2 regions of the Streptomyces sp. NPDC006997 genome follow, and region 1 is predicted to be linked to the other one. Evidence: riboswitches for the same ligand, from Rfam matches in the RefSeq annotation. Region 1 holds a riboswitch; the other holds the start of a gene.
What was found. Region 1 has a riboswitch for glycine ahead of gcvP (aminomethyl-transferring glycine dehydrogenase). Riboswitches for the same ligand answer to the same signal wherever they lie in the genome.
Positions count from the first base shown of each region.

Region 1 (7,136 bases):
GACCATCACCTTCGCCGGCAACTTCCCGGGCCGCACCCAGACCATGCCGCTCGCGGTCTACCTCGCCCTCCAGAACGACCCCGCCGCGGCCATCGCCCTCAGCCTGGTCCTGCTCGCCGTCTCCATCGCGGTCCTCGCGGGCCTGCGCGACCGCTGGCTGACCCCGTCATGACCCCCAGGGAAGCCCGTCCCATGACCGACAGGGAAGCCCCTCCCATGACCGACCTCCGCGGCGGCCTCGACGCCCACCTCGTCGTCGACCGCGGCGCCTTCCACCTCGACGTCGCGCTCGGCGCCGCCCCCGGCGACGTCGTCGCGCTCCTCGGACCCAACGGCGCGGGCAAGACCACCGCCCTGCGCGCCCTCGCCGGCCTCACCCCGCTCACCGGCGGCCACCTGCGCCTCGACGGCCGCGACCTGGACGGCACCCCGCCCGAGTCCCGCCCGGTCGGCGTCGTCTTCCAGGACTACCTGCTCTTCCCGCACCTCACGGCCCTCGACAACGTGGCGTTCGGCCCGCGCTGCCGGGGAGTGCCCAAGGCGGCGGCCCGCGCGCGGGCGGCCGAGTGGCTGGCCCGCATGGGCCTCACCGACCACGCCACCGCCAGGCCCCGGCGGCTCTCCGGCGGCCAGGCGCAGCGCGTGGCCCTCGCCCGCGCCCTGGCCACCCACCCCCGGCTGCTCCTCCTGGACGAGCCCCTGGCCGCGCTGGACGCCCGTACCCGCCTTGAGGTGCGCGCCGGGCTCCGCCGCCATCTGGCGGACTTCGAGGCGGTCGCCGTCCTCGTCACCCACGACCCGCTCGACGCCATGGTGCTGGCCGACCGTCTGGTGGTGGTCGAGGACGGCCGGGTCGTCCAGGAGGGCACCCCCGCGGACATCGCCCGCCGCCCGCGCACCGACTACATCGCCCAGCTGGTGGGCCTGAACCTCTACCAGGGCGAGGCGGACGGCCACACGGTCCACGTGACCACCGGACCGGCGATCACCACCACGGAACACCTCACGGGCCCGGCGTTCGTCGCCTTCCCCCCGAACGCGGTCACCCTGCACCGCGCCCGCCCCACCGGCTCCAGCGCCCGCAACCTCTGGCACTGCGAGGTCACGGGCCTGGAGACACACGGCGACCAGATCCGCGCCGCCCTGAAGGGCGACCTCACCCTCACGGCCGACCTGACGACGATCGCGGCGGCGGAACTGGACCTGCACCCGGGAGCGAAGGTCTGGGCCACGGTGAAGGCGTCCCAGACGCACGCCTACCCGGCGTAAGTCATCGGAACGCGCTCAGGGAAGCGCCCCTCAGGGGTGCGGGCAACCGCGCGACCGGCCACAACACACCCGCACCCGAGGAACGGCCCTCAGTCCTCGTACGCGTCCAGCGGCGGGCAGGAACACACCAGGTTCCGGTCCCCGAAGGCCTGGTCGATCCTCCGCACCGGCGGCCAGTACTTGTCCGCGACGGACACCCCACCCGGGAACACCGCGTCCTCCCGGCTGTAGGCGTGCTCCCAGGCCCCACCGACAGAAGCCGCGGTATGCGGAGCGTTGCGCAGCGGGTTGTCGTCGGCGGGCCACTCCCCCGCCCCGACCTTCTCGATCTCCCCGCGTATGGCGATCATCGCCTCGCAGAACCGGTCCAGCTCGACCAGGTCCTCCGACTCGGTCGGCTCGATCATCAGCGTCCCGGCCACCGGGAACGACATCGTCGGCGCGTGGAAGCCGTAGTCGATGAGCCGCTTGGCGACGTCGTCGACGCTCACGCCGGTCGCCTTGGTCAGCGGCCGCAGGTCGATGATGCACTCGTGCGCGACGAGCCCGCCCGGCCCGGTGTAGAGCACCGGGTAGTGCGGTTCGAGCCGCTTGGCGATGTAGTTGGCGCTGAGGACGGCCACCTGGGTGGCCCGCTTGAGCCCCTCGCCGCCCATCAGCCGGACGTACGCCCAGGAGATGGGCAGGATGCCCGCGGAGCCCCAGGGCGCCGCGGAGACGGGCCCCACGCCCGTCTCAGGCCCGGCCGCGGGCTGGAGCGGGTGGTTCGGCAGGTACGGCGCCAGGTGGGACCGTACGGCCACCGGGCCGACTCCGGGACCGCCGCCGCCGTGCGGGATGCAGAACGTCTTGTGCAGGTTCAGGTGGGAGACGTCGCCGCCGAAGTGGCCCGGCCTGGCGAGCCCGACCAGCGCGTTGAGGTTGGCCCCGTCGACGTAGACCTGCCCCCCGGCCTCGTGGACCCGGGCGCAGATGTCGGCGACGTGCTCCTCGAACACGCCGTGCGTGGACGGGTACGTGATCATCAGCACCGCCAGCTCGTCACGGTACCGCTCGATCTTCGCCCGGAGGTCCTCGACGTCGATCTCGCCGTCCTCGGCGGTCTGCACGACGACGACCTTCATCCCGGCCATCACGGCGCTCGCCGCGTTGGTCCCGTGCGCGGAGGACGGGATCAGACACACGGTCCGCTGCTCGTCCCCGTTGGCCCGGTGGTACCCGCGTACGGCGAGCAGACCGGCCAGCTCCCCCTGCGACCCGGCGTTGGGCTGGAGGCTGACCTTGTCGTACCCGGTGACCTCGGCGAGCCGCTCCTCCAGCTCACGGATGAGCGTGAGGTAGCCCCCGGCCTGCTCGGCGGGCGCGAACGGGTGCAGCTGACCGAACTCCGGCCAGGTGACCGGCTCCATCTCGGTGGTCGCGTTGAGCTTCATCGTGCAGGAGCCCAGCGGGATCATGCCCCGGTCCAGCGCGTAGTCCCGGTCGGCGAGCCGCCGCAGGTACCGCAGCATGGCGGTCTCGGACCGGTGCTGGCGGAAGACGGGATGGGTCAGGAACTCGTCACCCCGCAGCAACGCCTCCGGCAGCGCGTCCGCGCTCCCCTCATCCAGCGCCTCGACGTCACCCTCGACCCCGAAGGCGTCCCATACGGCGGCCAGCTGCGCCCGGGTGGTGGTCTCGTCACAGGCGATCGACACCTGGTCGGCGTCGACGCGCCGCAGGTTGACGCCGTTGTCCCGGGCGGCCTCGACGACCGCACCGGCACGCCCGGGAACCCGCGCGGTGACGGTGTCGAAGAAGGACCCGTGCACGACCTCGACGCCCCCGGCGACGAGCCCGGCGGCGAGGATGGCGGCGTACCTGTGCGTCCGCGCGGCGATCCCCTTCAGCCCCTCGGGCCCGTGGTACACGGCGTACATCCCGGCCATCACGGCGAGCAGCACCTGAGCGGTACAGATGTTGCTGGTGGCCTTCTCACGCCGGATGTGCTGCTCCCGCGTCTGCAACGCGAGCCGGTACGCCTTGTGCCCGTCGGCGTCCACGGAGACCCCCACGAGCCGCCCGGGCAGGCTGCGCGCGAACTTCTCCCGTACGGCCATGTAACCGGCGTGCGGCCCGCCGAAGCCCATCGGCACACCGAACCGCTGGGTCGTACCGACCGCGATGTCCGCGCCCAGCTCACCCGGCGACTTCAGCAGCGTGAGCGCCAGCAGGTCGGCGGCGACGGTGACGACCGCACCCAGCTCGTGGGCCTGCGCGATCACGGGCGCCAGGTCCCGTACGACGCCGGAGGCGCCGGGGTACTGGAGCAGCACCCCGTTGATCTCCCGCCCGGCGACGTCGGCCGGGATCCCCCCGCTCAGGTCGGCGACGACGACCTCCACCCCGGTCGGCTCGGCGCGGGTCCGTATCACGGCGATGGTCTGCGGCAGGGCGTCCGCGTCGACCAGGAAGAGGCCCTTCTTGTTCTTGCCCATGCGCCGCGACAGCGCCATGGCCTCGGCGGCGGCGGTGCCCTCGTCGAGCAACGATGCGCCCGAGGTCGGCAGCCCGGTGAGGTCGGCGACGACGGTCTGGAAGTTCAGCAGCGCCTCGAGTCGCCCCTGGGAGATCTCCGGCTGGTAGGGCGTGTAGGCCGTGTACCAGGCCGGGTTCTCCATGACGTTGCGCAAGATCACGGGCGGTGTGAAGGTCCCGTAGTACCCAAGCCCGATCATGGAACCGAGCACCTGGTTACGGTCCGCCAGCGACCGCAGCTCGGCCAGCACCTCGGCCTCGCTCCGCGCCTCCGGCAGCTCCAGCGACTCGGCGTTCTTGATCACATCCGGGACCGCGGCGGCGGTCAACTCGTCGAGCGAGCCGTAGCCGACCTGCGCGAGCATCTTCGCCCGCGCCTCCTGGTCGGGTCCGATATGGCGCTGCTCGAAGGCGATGCCCCGCTCGAGCTCGGCGAGGGGAATGCGATGGGCGGTCATACGGAGGCCTCCATGGTCTGACACGACCTTCGGGGGACACCGCGAAACGGGTGCCCCAACGGCCTCCCCCTCTGTCATCTCAACCTGAGAGCTTCACCGGACACCCGCGGGCCTCCGGTTTTCACCGTCGGTGAGGGCGGACGCCGTCGACACCCGCCCTGCTTTCCAGAGTGACCTCGTCCGTGCGGTACGTGGGCCTGAGAGATTCCGGGGAGGATTTGCTCCTTCGGCGCCTCCGATGGTGTCTGGAGGACTCTCCCGCACAGGGTCAGCAGCCGTCTGCCAGCCTACCAGCGCACACAAGACCGACTTCTTCGAGTGGCCGCCCTCCTCAATCTGCCCTTTCGTAGTAACCGGAGCAAAGCGCCCGAACCGCTACGAGCCACGCCGTAACGGATGACTTGCGACCAGTTGGAGGGCCCGTGCAGACCGACATCGATCCGCGCAACCTGATCGGCCGCAAGGCGTTCGACCGCAACGGCGTCAAGATCGGCACCGTCGACGAGGTCTACCTCGACGACGCCACCGGCGTCCCCGAATGGGCCGCCATACGCACCGGCCTCTTCAGCAGGGACGCCTTCGTCCCCCTCGAACCCAGCGAACTGGTCGACGGCACCCTCCACGTCCCCTTCGACCGCACCCTGATCAAGGACGCCCCCGACTTCGGCGTAGGCCGCCACCTCTCCCCCGAACAGGAACTCCAGCTCTACCACCACTACGCCCTGGACATCACCCCCGCCCCCACAGAAGAGGCCGACGCCTGAGCCCCCAGCTCCACAGACCCACCTGCTCGCCGAACTGCGGACAGCCGTGCCGCCGGGGCGGCACGGGTGGGCGCTGGGGGTACCCCTGCTGGCAGAGCTTGGGAGAGGCACCCCGCAGCGCCGGGCCGCGCGCCCCACCCCCACGCCGGCCCCCACGCCGGCCCCCACCCCGGCTCACGCTGGAACCCCCGGCACCAACGGCAACGGCTCCACCCCCACCAACTCCGGATCCCCGATCAGGAACGTCCGCACCCGACCGGGCAACGACCCCGGCGTCTCAAACCGCACGGTCACCCGCCCCACGCCACTCCCCTGCACCCACCCGTACCCGTACTCCGCGTGACGCACATCGACCCCCGGCGCCCACCGCCGCTCACCCCCCACACCAACCTCCCCGTCCCGCCGCTCCCGCTCCCCCTCCTCACCATCCAGCCGTTCCTCCGACTCACCCCCCACCTCCTCCCCGCCTCCCACCGCCTGCGCGAACAAGTCCTCCTGCGTGTAGTCCGCGAGCCCACTCACCCCTACCCCCAACAACCGCACGCCCCCGGTCGTGTCCACCCCCTCCAACAACCGCGCGGCAGCCTCCCGCACCACCACCGCATCATCCGTAGGCCCCCGCAGCGTCTCCGACCGCGTCAGCGTCGAGAAGTCGTACCGCCGCACCTTCAGCACGATCGTCCGCCCGGACAACCCCGCCGCCCGCAACCGCCGCACACACCGCTCCGCGAGCCGCTGCACCTCCAGCCCCACCCGCACCCGGTCGTGGATGTCCACGTCATACGTGTCCTCGACCGAGACGGACTTGGTCTCCCGCTCAGCCACCACCGCCCGCTCGTCCCGCGCCAACGCCATCGCGTACAGCGCGTGGCCGTGCGCCTTCCCCAGCAGCCGGACCAGCTCGTCCTCCCCCGCCTCGGCGATCTCCCCCACCGTGGTGATCCCGGCCCGCCGCAGATGGTCACCGGTCGCGGGCCCCACCCCCGGCAGCGTCCGCACCGGCAGCGGCCCCAGCAGCGCCCGCTCGGTACCAGGCTCGATCACCACGAGCCCGTCGGGCTTGGCCTGCTCGGAGGCGATCTTCGCCAGCATCTTGGAGGCGGCGAGCCCCACCGACCCGGTGAGCCCCGTGACCCGCCGGATGTCCGCCCGCAGCCTGCTCCCCACCAGCCGCGCCGAGGTCTCGTCCCAGGCCGCTCCCCCGGCTTCCAGGTCGACGAACGCCTCATCCAGGCTGAGCGGCTCCACCAGCGGCGACAGCGCCCGCAGCAGCTCCATGACCTGCTCGCTGACCGACCGGTAGAGCTGGAACCGCGGCACGAGGTACGCGGCGTTCGGCGCGAGCCGCCGCGCCTGCGCCACGGGCATCGCCGAGTGCACCCCGAACACCCGGGCCTCGTACGACGCGGTGGCCACCACCCCCCGCGGCCCCAGCCCGCCCACGACGACGGCCTTCCCACGCAGGCTCGGCTTGGACGCCTGCTCCACCGAGGCGTAGAAGGCATCCATGTCGAGATGCAGGATCGTGGGCGCGGTTCTCACCTCTCCGATGCTGCCTCACACCACTGACAACACCCCACAGAAGCGCCCCGCGAAGCACTCCACCAAGACCCCCGACGGGCCTCTCAAGGACCGAAGCGATTCTCAGCGACCCCGGCCCCCACGCGGCCTCACACCGCCCGGTTACGCCGCCGCGCCAGCTCATCCGCCGGATTGTGGCCGACCAGCGTCTCCCCGGTGTCCACCCGCTCCCCGTGCAGCTGCGACAACGCGTTCTCGACGTCCCGCCACACCACACCCACCGCGATCCCGAAGATCCCCTGCCCACCCTGGAGCAGCGCGTGGACCTCGTCGGACGAGGTGCACTCGTACACCGTCGCACCGTCGCTCATCAGCGTCATCCGCTCAAGATCCCGGAACCCGCGCTCCCGCAGGTGCTGGACGGCGCTACGGATGTTCTGCAGGGACACCCCGGTGTCCAGGAACCGCTTGACGATCTTCAGGACCACGACGTCCCGGAAACTGTAGAGCCGCTGCGTGCCCGAACCGTGGGCGGGTCGCACGCTCGGCTCGACCAGCCCGGTGCGGGCCCAGTAGTCGAGCTGTCGGTAGGTGATCCCGGCGGCGG
Region 1 covers NZ_JBEYHH010000032.1:73,213-80,348, forward strand. The annotation lists gene ABZ659_RS27680 (ABC transporter permease) at 1-172, shown strand, start outside; gene ABZ659_RS27685 (ABC transporter ATP-binding protein) at 217-1,269, shown strand; gene gcvP (aminomethyl-transferring glycine dehydrogenase) at 1,359-4,244, opposite strand; glycine riboswitch at 4,420-4,515, opposite strand; gene ABZ659_RS27695 (PRC-barrel domain-containing protein) at 4,667-5,008, shown strand; gene ABZ659_RS27700 (DNA polymerase IV) at 5,183-6,550, opposite strand; gene ABZ659_RS27705 (MerR family transcriptional regulator) at 6,679-7,136, opposite strand, start outside.

Region 2 (7,136 bases), on a different contig from region 1:
GCGTCATGCCGTTGGCGTGGTAGGGGAGGGCCTTGCGGCGGTGGAGCTTGAGGTCCTTGTCGGCGTCGAAGGGGATCTCGTGCTCGGCGAGGAGGTTCAGACGGCCGCCGGACCTGATCGCCGCGACCCGGTCGTCGGCGGTCTCCACGTCCACCGTGCGTGGGGAGGCGCCCTCCAGGCCGAGCAGGACCGCCTTGGGGGTGCCGTGGCCGTGGCCGGTGGCGCCGAGGGAGCCGTACAGCTCGGCGCGGACGGTGGCGACGGAGGGCAGGACGCCCTCGTTGCGCAGGCGGCGGGCGAACATCCGGGCGGCCCGCATGGGGCCCACCGTGTGGGAGCTGGACGGGCCGATGCCGATCGAGAACAGGTCGAAGACCGAGATGGCCACGGTCACTCCTCAGGGGCGGGGTGGCGGCGCACCCGGGGTCCGGGTCTCGGACCGGGTGCGCCGCCCGGGACTTACTTGGTCAGGCCGGGGTACAGGGGGTGCTTGTCCGCCAGGGCCTTTACTCGGGACTTCAGGGACTCGACGTCGTAGGACGGCTTCAGGGCCTCCGCGATCACGTCCGCCACCTCCGCGAAGTCCTCGGCGGTGAAGCCGCGGGTCGCGAGGGCGGGCGTGCCGATCCGCAGGCCCGAGGTGACCATCGGAGGCCGCGGGTCGTTCGGGATGGCGTTGCGGTTGACGGTGATGCCGACCTCGTGGAGGCGGTCCTCGGCCTGCTGGCCGTCCAGCTCGGAGTGGCGCAGGTCCACCAGGACCAGGTGCACGTCCGTGCCGCCGGACAGCACGTCCACGCCGACCGCCTTGACGTCGTCCCGCACCAGGCGCTCGGCGAGGACGCGGGCGCCTTCCAGGGTACGGCGCTGGCGCTCCTGGAAGTCGTCGCTCGCCGCGACCTTGAACGCGACCGCCTTCGCGGCGATCACATGCTCCAGCGGACCACCCTGCTGACCAGGGAAGACCGCGGAGTTGATCTTCTTGGCGAGGTCGGCCGTGGAGAGGATCACACCGCCGCGCGGGCCGCCCAGCGTCTTGTGTGTGGTGGTGGTGACGACGTGCGCGTGGGGGACCGGGTTCGGGTGCAGACCGGCCGCGACGAGGCCCGCGAAGTGCGCCATGTCGACCATCAGGTACGCGCCCACCTCGTCCGCGATCCGGCGGAACTCGGCGAAGTCGAGCTGGCGCGGGTACGCCGACCAGCCCGCCACGATCAGCTTCGGCCTGCTCTCCCTGGCCAGCTTCTCGACCTCGGCCATGTCGACCCGGCCGTCCTCGCCGACGTGGTAGGCCACGACGTCGTAGAGCTTGCCGGAGAAGTTGATCTTCATGCCGTGGGTCAGGTGCCCGCCGTGCGCGAGGTTCAGGCCCATGATCGTGTCGCCGGGCTTCAGCAGCGCGAACATCGCCGCCGCGTTGGCCTGCGCGCCCGAGTGCGGCTGCACGTTGGCGTGCTCGGCGCCGAACAGCTCCTTGACGCGGTCGATGGCGATCTGCTCGACCACGTCGACGTGCTCACAGCCGCCGTAGTAGCGGCGGCCCGGGTAGCCCTCGGCGTACTTGTTGGTGAGGACCGAGCCCTGCGCCTCCATCACCGCGACGGGCGCGAAGTTCTCGGAGGCGATCATCTCCAGCGTGGACTGCTGGCGGTGCAGCTCGGCGTCGACCGCGGCGGCGACCGCCGGGTCCAGCTCGTGCAGGGGGGTGTTCAGGACAGACATCCGGATACGACTCCTCAGTCCGCGGTGTGCGCGGCGTACTCGTCGGCGGAGAGCAGGTCGGCGGGCTCCTCGGTGACGCGCACCTTGAACAGCCAGCCGCCCTCGAAGGGCGCCGAGTTCACCAGCGACGGGTCGTTCACCACGTCGTCGTTGACCTCGGTGACCTCACCGGACACCGGCGAGTACAGGTCGCTGACCGACTTGGTCGACTCCAGCTCGCCGCAGGTCTCACCCGCGGTCACCGTGGAGCCGGCCTCGGGGAGCTGGGCGTAGACGACGTCGCCGAGCGCGTTGGCCGCGAACTCGGTGATGCCGACCGTCGAGACGCCGTCCTCGGCGGCCGACAGCCACTCGTGCTCCTTGCTGTAACGCAGCTGCTTGGGGTGGTTGCTCATGGCCTGAATTCTCCTGTACGAGGATGAGTGCTGCTGGTCAGGGGGACTGCTGACGGCGCTGGTGGGCAGGCCGGACACGCTCGGGTCCAGCCAACGGCCCGGCGCCCGGTGTGTCTACTTCTGCCGCTTGTAGAACGGCAGGGCCACCACCTCGTACGGCTCGTGGCTGCCCCGGATGTCCACGCCGACCCCGGCCGTGCCCGGCGCCGCGTGCGCCGCGTCGACGTACGCCATCGCGATCGGCCGGCCCAGGGTGGGGGAGGGGGCGCCCGAGGTGACCTCGCCGACCACCGCGCCGTCGGCGACGACCGGGTACCCGGCGCGCGGGACCCGGCGCCCCTCGGCGACCAGGCCGACCAGGACCCGCGGCGGGTCGGCCGCCGCCCGCTCCGCCGCCCGGGCCAGCGCCGTACGGCCGACGAAGTCGCCCTCCTTCTCGAACTTCACCACCCGGCCGAGACCGGCGTCGAAGGGCGTCAGGGAGGTGCTCAGCTCGTTGCCGTACAGCGGCATACCCGCCTCCAGGCGGAGCGTGTCCCGGCAGGACAGCCCGCACGGCACCAGACCGGCCGCCTCGCCCGCCCTGGTCAGCGCCTGCCACAGCTCGACGGCGTGCTCCGGCTTCACGAACAGCTCGAAGCCGTCCTCGCCGGTGTAACCCGTGCGCGCGATCAGCGCCGGGACGCCCGCGACCGTGCCGGGCAGCCCGGCGTAGTACTTCAGACCGTCCAGGTCGGCGTCGGTGAGGGACTTCACGATCGCCGGGGACTCGGGGCCCTGCACGGCGAGCAGCGCGTAGGCGTCCCGGTCGTCGCGCACCTCGGCGTCGAAGCCCGCGGCGCGCTCGGTCAGCGCGTCCAGCACGGTCTGCGCGTTGGAGGCGTTGGCGACCACCATGTACTCGGTCTCGGCCAGCCGGTAGACGATCAGGTCGTCCAGGATGCCGCCGTCCTCCTGGCAGATCATGGTGTAGCGGGCCCGGCCGACGCCGACCGAGGCGATGTTGCCGACCAGGGCGTGGTTCAGCAGGGCGGCGGCCTGCGGGCCGGTGACGGTGATCTCGCCCATGTGGGAGAGGTCGAAGAGCCCGGCCCGGGTGCGCACGGCGTTGTGCTCGTCGCGCTCGGAGCCGTAGCGCAGCGGCATGTCCCAGCCCGCGAAGTCGGTCATGGTGGCGCCGAGCGCGCGGTGCACGGCGTCCAGCGCGGTACGGCGGGGTTCGGTACTGCTCATCGGTCGGTCGTCTCCCAGGGCATGACGGCGGGGGCGAGGTCGTTCCTCCCCATCTGTCATCGGAACCTGAGAGGTTCGTCATGACCGCGCGCGGGCACCGCGTACGGAGATGACTTGCACCTTGGGTGGGGCCACCGGCACGGGCGGCCCGCTTTTCAGATGTGCCTCGCCCGCGCGGTAACGGGGCCTGAGAGATTCAAGGGAGGGACTTGCTCCTTCGGCGCCCCAGCGGCTGGCTGGGAACTCTCCCGCGCGGATTCAAACGGCCGGTATGCAGTTGGCGGGCACATCATTGCACGCCTGGCCCCGGGGCGGCAGGGGGAGCCTTCGCACGGCCGCCGCACCGCCTCAGCACGGCCGCCGCACGGCCTCAGCACGGCCGCCGCACGGCCTCAGCACGGCCGCCGCACGGCCTCAGCACGGCCGCCGCACGGCCTTCCCACGGCCTTCGCACGGCCTCAGCACCGTCGCCGCGCCGCAGCCGCACGGCCCTGTACGGCGGCTGTAGCGGGCTTGTTGCGTGAAGCGCACGAAAAGACGGAACACCCCGTATTACCTTCGCTTTACAGTCGACGGGCGGGACGCACACGACCCGCCCACGGGGAGGACGATCACGGTGAACAGGACCACGGCGGCGTACGCCACCACCTCGGGTCCCGCACTGCCCGAACAGGCCACCACCCCACAGACCACCGCCCCCGCACTACCCGCCCCCGTCGTCCGTGACCTGCGCGAGCGCGGCGGCCACAGCCCGCACGCCCTGCTCTTCGGCCCCCGCGACCTGGTCGTGGTCACCGGCCTGCCCGGCAGCGGCAAGTCCACCCTCATGCGCCGCACGGTCCGCACCGTCCGCGTCGACTCCCAGGACGCCCGCGACCGCTGGGAGAGCCGTACGCCGTCCTGGCTGCCGTACGCCGTCTACCGCCCCCTCGTCCGCGCCGCGCACTACGCCGGGCTGCGCCGCGCCCTGCGCGCCGGGGAGGCGGTCGTCGTGCACGACTGCGGCACCCAGGCGTGGGTGCGCGGCTGGCTGGCCCGCGCCGCCCGCCGCCGCGGCGGCACCCTGCACCTGCTGGTGCTCGACGTCACCCCCCGGCAGGCCCTCGCGGGCCAGCGCGCACGCGGGCGCGGCGTCTCCCGGTACGCGTTCCTGCGCCACCGCGGCGCCGCCGCCCGGCTGCTGCGCCGGGTGGAGCGCGGCGACCTGCCCGACGGCTGCGGCTCGGCCGTCCTCCTGGACCGGGACGCGGCGGACGCGCTGCGCAGGATCGGCTTCACCGGGTGAGGGACGGCACGACGGGTGCCGTTAGCCTTTTCAGCCACACGGCGGTACGGAGCAGGCGGTAGCAGATGGACATCCCGGCGCAGGCGCACCCCCATTCGCACGGCGGATGGCCCGGCAACGAACTGGAGGAGGTGCTCTCCGCCTCCCTCGGCGTGCCCTCGGCCGGGGCCCGCATCGTCGAGGTGCTCGGCCGCAGCTTCCTGTGGGTGCCGCTGCCCAGCGGCGGCGGCCCGCAGAGCGGCCCGCTCGACCTGCCCACCCTGGAGATCGACGGCCAGGCGTACGTCCCCGTGTTCAGCTCCGAGGAACAGCTCCGCCAGGTCACCGGCGCGCACATGTCGTACACCGTCGCGCCCGCCGTGGAGTTCGCCCGCGGACTGCCGCCGCAGGTCGGCATCGCCGTCAACCCGGACGGCGTGGTCGGCATCCCGCTGCCGCCGCCCGCCGTGGCCGAGCTGTGCCGGGCCGGGCGCACCCCGCTCGACGGCTTCGCCAGCGGCGGCCGGGTCCGGCTCTTCGAGCCCGACTGGCAGGACGACCCGGTCGACTTCCTCACCGCCGCGTCCGCCGAGTTCGAGGCCACCGGCGTCGTCCGCACCGCCCGCCGCTGCCTCGCCGCCGTCGAGACCGGCGACCCGGTCATGTTCGTCGGCGTCGAACTCTCCCAGTGGGAGGGCGACCTGCGGCTGCGCCCCATGGACGCCCTCGGCCGCGCCCTCGGCAGGACCCCCGTCAAGTGGCCGGTCAACCTGGTCCTCATGGACGTCTCCGACGACCCGGTCATCACCTGGCTGAGGGAAAGGGTCCGGCCGTTCTATACAACGGGTCAATAGGAGCGCCGGGCAGGACGGCCCGCCTCAGGGTGCGGGGCCGTATCCATGTGCGGCTCCGCCGCGTGGGCGCGCTCCACCACGGCGAAACCCGCACGTGGGCGCGAACCCGCGCACGCCCCGGCCCCGCTCCACCGTCGGAGGCTTACGCTAGGGTCACAAGCTGAATCGGCGTTTACAGAGGGGCGTAAAAAGGTGAGCGCTGGCACCGCCGCGGCCGGTCAGGTCGAGCACATGCTGCGCCAGGTGACACCCGGGCGCTACGACGCCTACGAGGCCCTGCTGCGTGCCCTCGCCACCCCCTCCACCGGCCGGATCTGGATGCTGCTCTGGCACGGCCAGTCCGGTTCCCCCGACGCCCAGTACGGCAACATGGACGTCGACGGCTTCGGCTACGCCCCCTGCGTCACCTCCGCGCAGGAGCTGTCCGCCAGTGGCTGGAACCGTTCGTACGAGGTCATCGACGGCATCGACGTCGCCCGCGCCCTCTACCCCGACCACTGCGGACTGTGGCTGAACCCGCACGCCCCCGGCGGCGGCGTCGGCGTGCCGTGGCTGGACCTGCGGCGGATCGCCACCGGTCTGGACCGCCAGCCCGCCGGACCGCTGCGGGTCTCCGAACCGGGGATCGAGGTCCCGCAGTTCTACGCCCTGCTCGCGCAGAACGCCCACCGCACCCCGGCCGTCCGCTCACTGCGCCGCGCCTGGGTGCAGCCCGCGCTCGGCGCGCCGTACCTCGCCATCGGCCTGGACGTGTACGACACCTCCCCGCCCGCCGTGGACGCGGTGCGCGCGATGATGCGGCAGTCCGTCAGCGCCGTACCGGACGGACTCCCCGTCTCCACGGTCGCGCTGTCGGACGAGCACGACCCGGTGGCGATGTGGCTGCGTGCCAACGCCCGTCCGTTCTACGACCGTGAGGCCCACGCGGCCCCGTCGGCGCCCGCCCCGGCCAGCGGCTACGGGTACCCGCCCACCCCCGGCCACCAGCCCGGCGCCACGGCCCCGCACGCTTACTGAGCGCAGTCGCCCCATCACCTCTGGCCTGCGCAAACGCCGGTTCTGCGCAGGTCGCGAACTGCTGCGTGTATCAGGCAAGTTAACTTACGCACCCGCGATGTACCAGTAGCTTCCGATTTATTGAGTGTTCAGATCTCGACTAGGTATCACCGCTATGCGGACTGTTCTCCGGCGCCCGTCGCAGTCTGTAGTGTTCTGGCGGTCAGTAGTGCATTCCCTTTTTCAAGCGGAACCCGGAGTGTCCTCCCTATGCGCATACCCAGATCCCGTGCCGCCAAGGCGATCACGGCCGCGTTGGCGGTCGGCCTGATCGTCACAGGCTGCGCCAGTGAGCGAGACGAGGAAGACAGCAGCGGTGCCAAGGACACGTTCGTGTTCGGCGCCCCAGGCGACCCCAGCTCGCTCGACCCGGCGCTCGCGAGCGACGGCGAGACCTTCCGCGTCACGCGGCAGGCCTTCGAGGCTCTGCTGGAGCACGAGTCGGGCGGCAGCAAGCTCGTCGGCGGCCTGGCGGAGAGCTGGGAGAGCAACCCCGAGGGCACGGTCTGGACCTTCAACCTCCGCAAGGGCGTGAAGTTCCACGACGGCGAGACCTTCAACGCCGCGGCGGTCTGCACCAACTACGACCACTGGTTCAACTGGAAGGGCACC
Region 2 covers NZ_JBEYHH010000001.1:27,359-34,494, forward strand. The annotation lists gene ABZ659_RS00100 (L-serine ammonia-lyase) at 1-388, opposite strand, end outside; gene glyA (serine hydroxymethyltransferase) at 460-1,722, opposite strand; gene gcvH (glycine cleavage system protein GcvH) at 1,737-2,117, opposite strand; gene gcvT (glycine cleavage system aminomethyltransferase GcvT) at 2,232-3,350, opposite strand; glycine riboswitch at 3,516-3,611, opposite strand; gene ABZ659_RS00120 (AAA family ATPase) at 3,961-4,635, shown strand; gene ABZ659_RS00125 (enhanced serine sensitivity protein SseB) at 4,701-5,468, shown strand; gene ABZ659_RS00130 (enhanced serine sensitivity protein SseB C-terminal domain-containing protein) at 5,661-6,485, shown strand; gene ABZ659_RS00135 (ABC transporter substrate-binding protein) at 6,735-7,136, shown strand, end outside.
Region 2: another riboswitch for glycine. It lies ahead of gcvT (glycine cleavage system aminomethyltransferase GcvT); the one in region 1 lies ahead of gcvP (aminomethyl-transferring glycine dehydrogenase).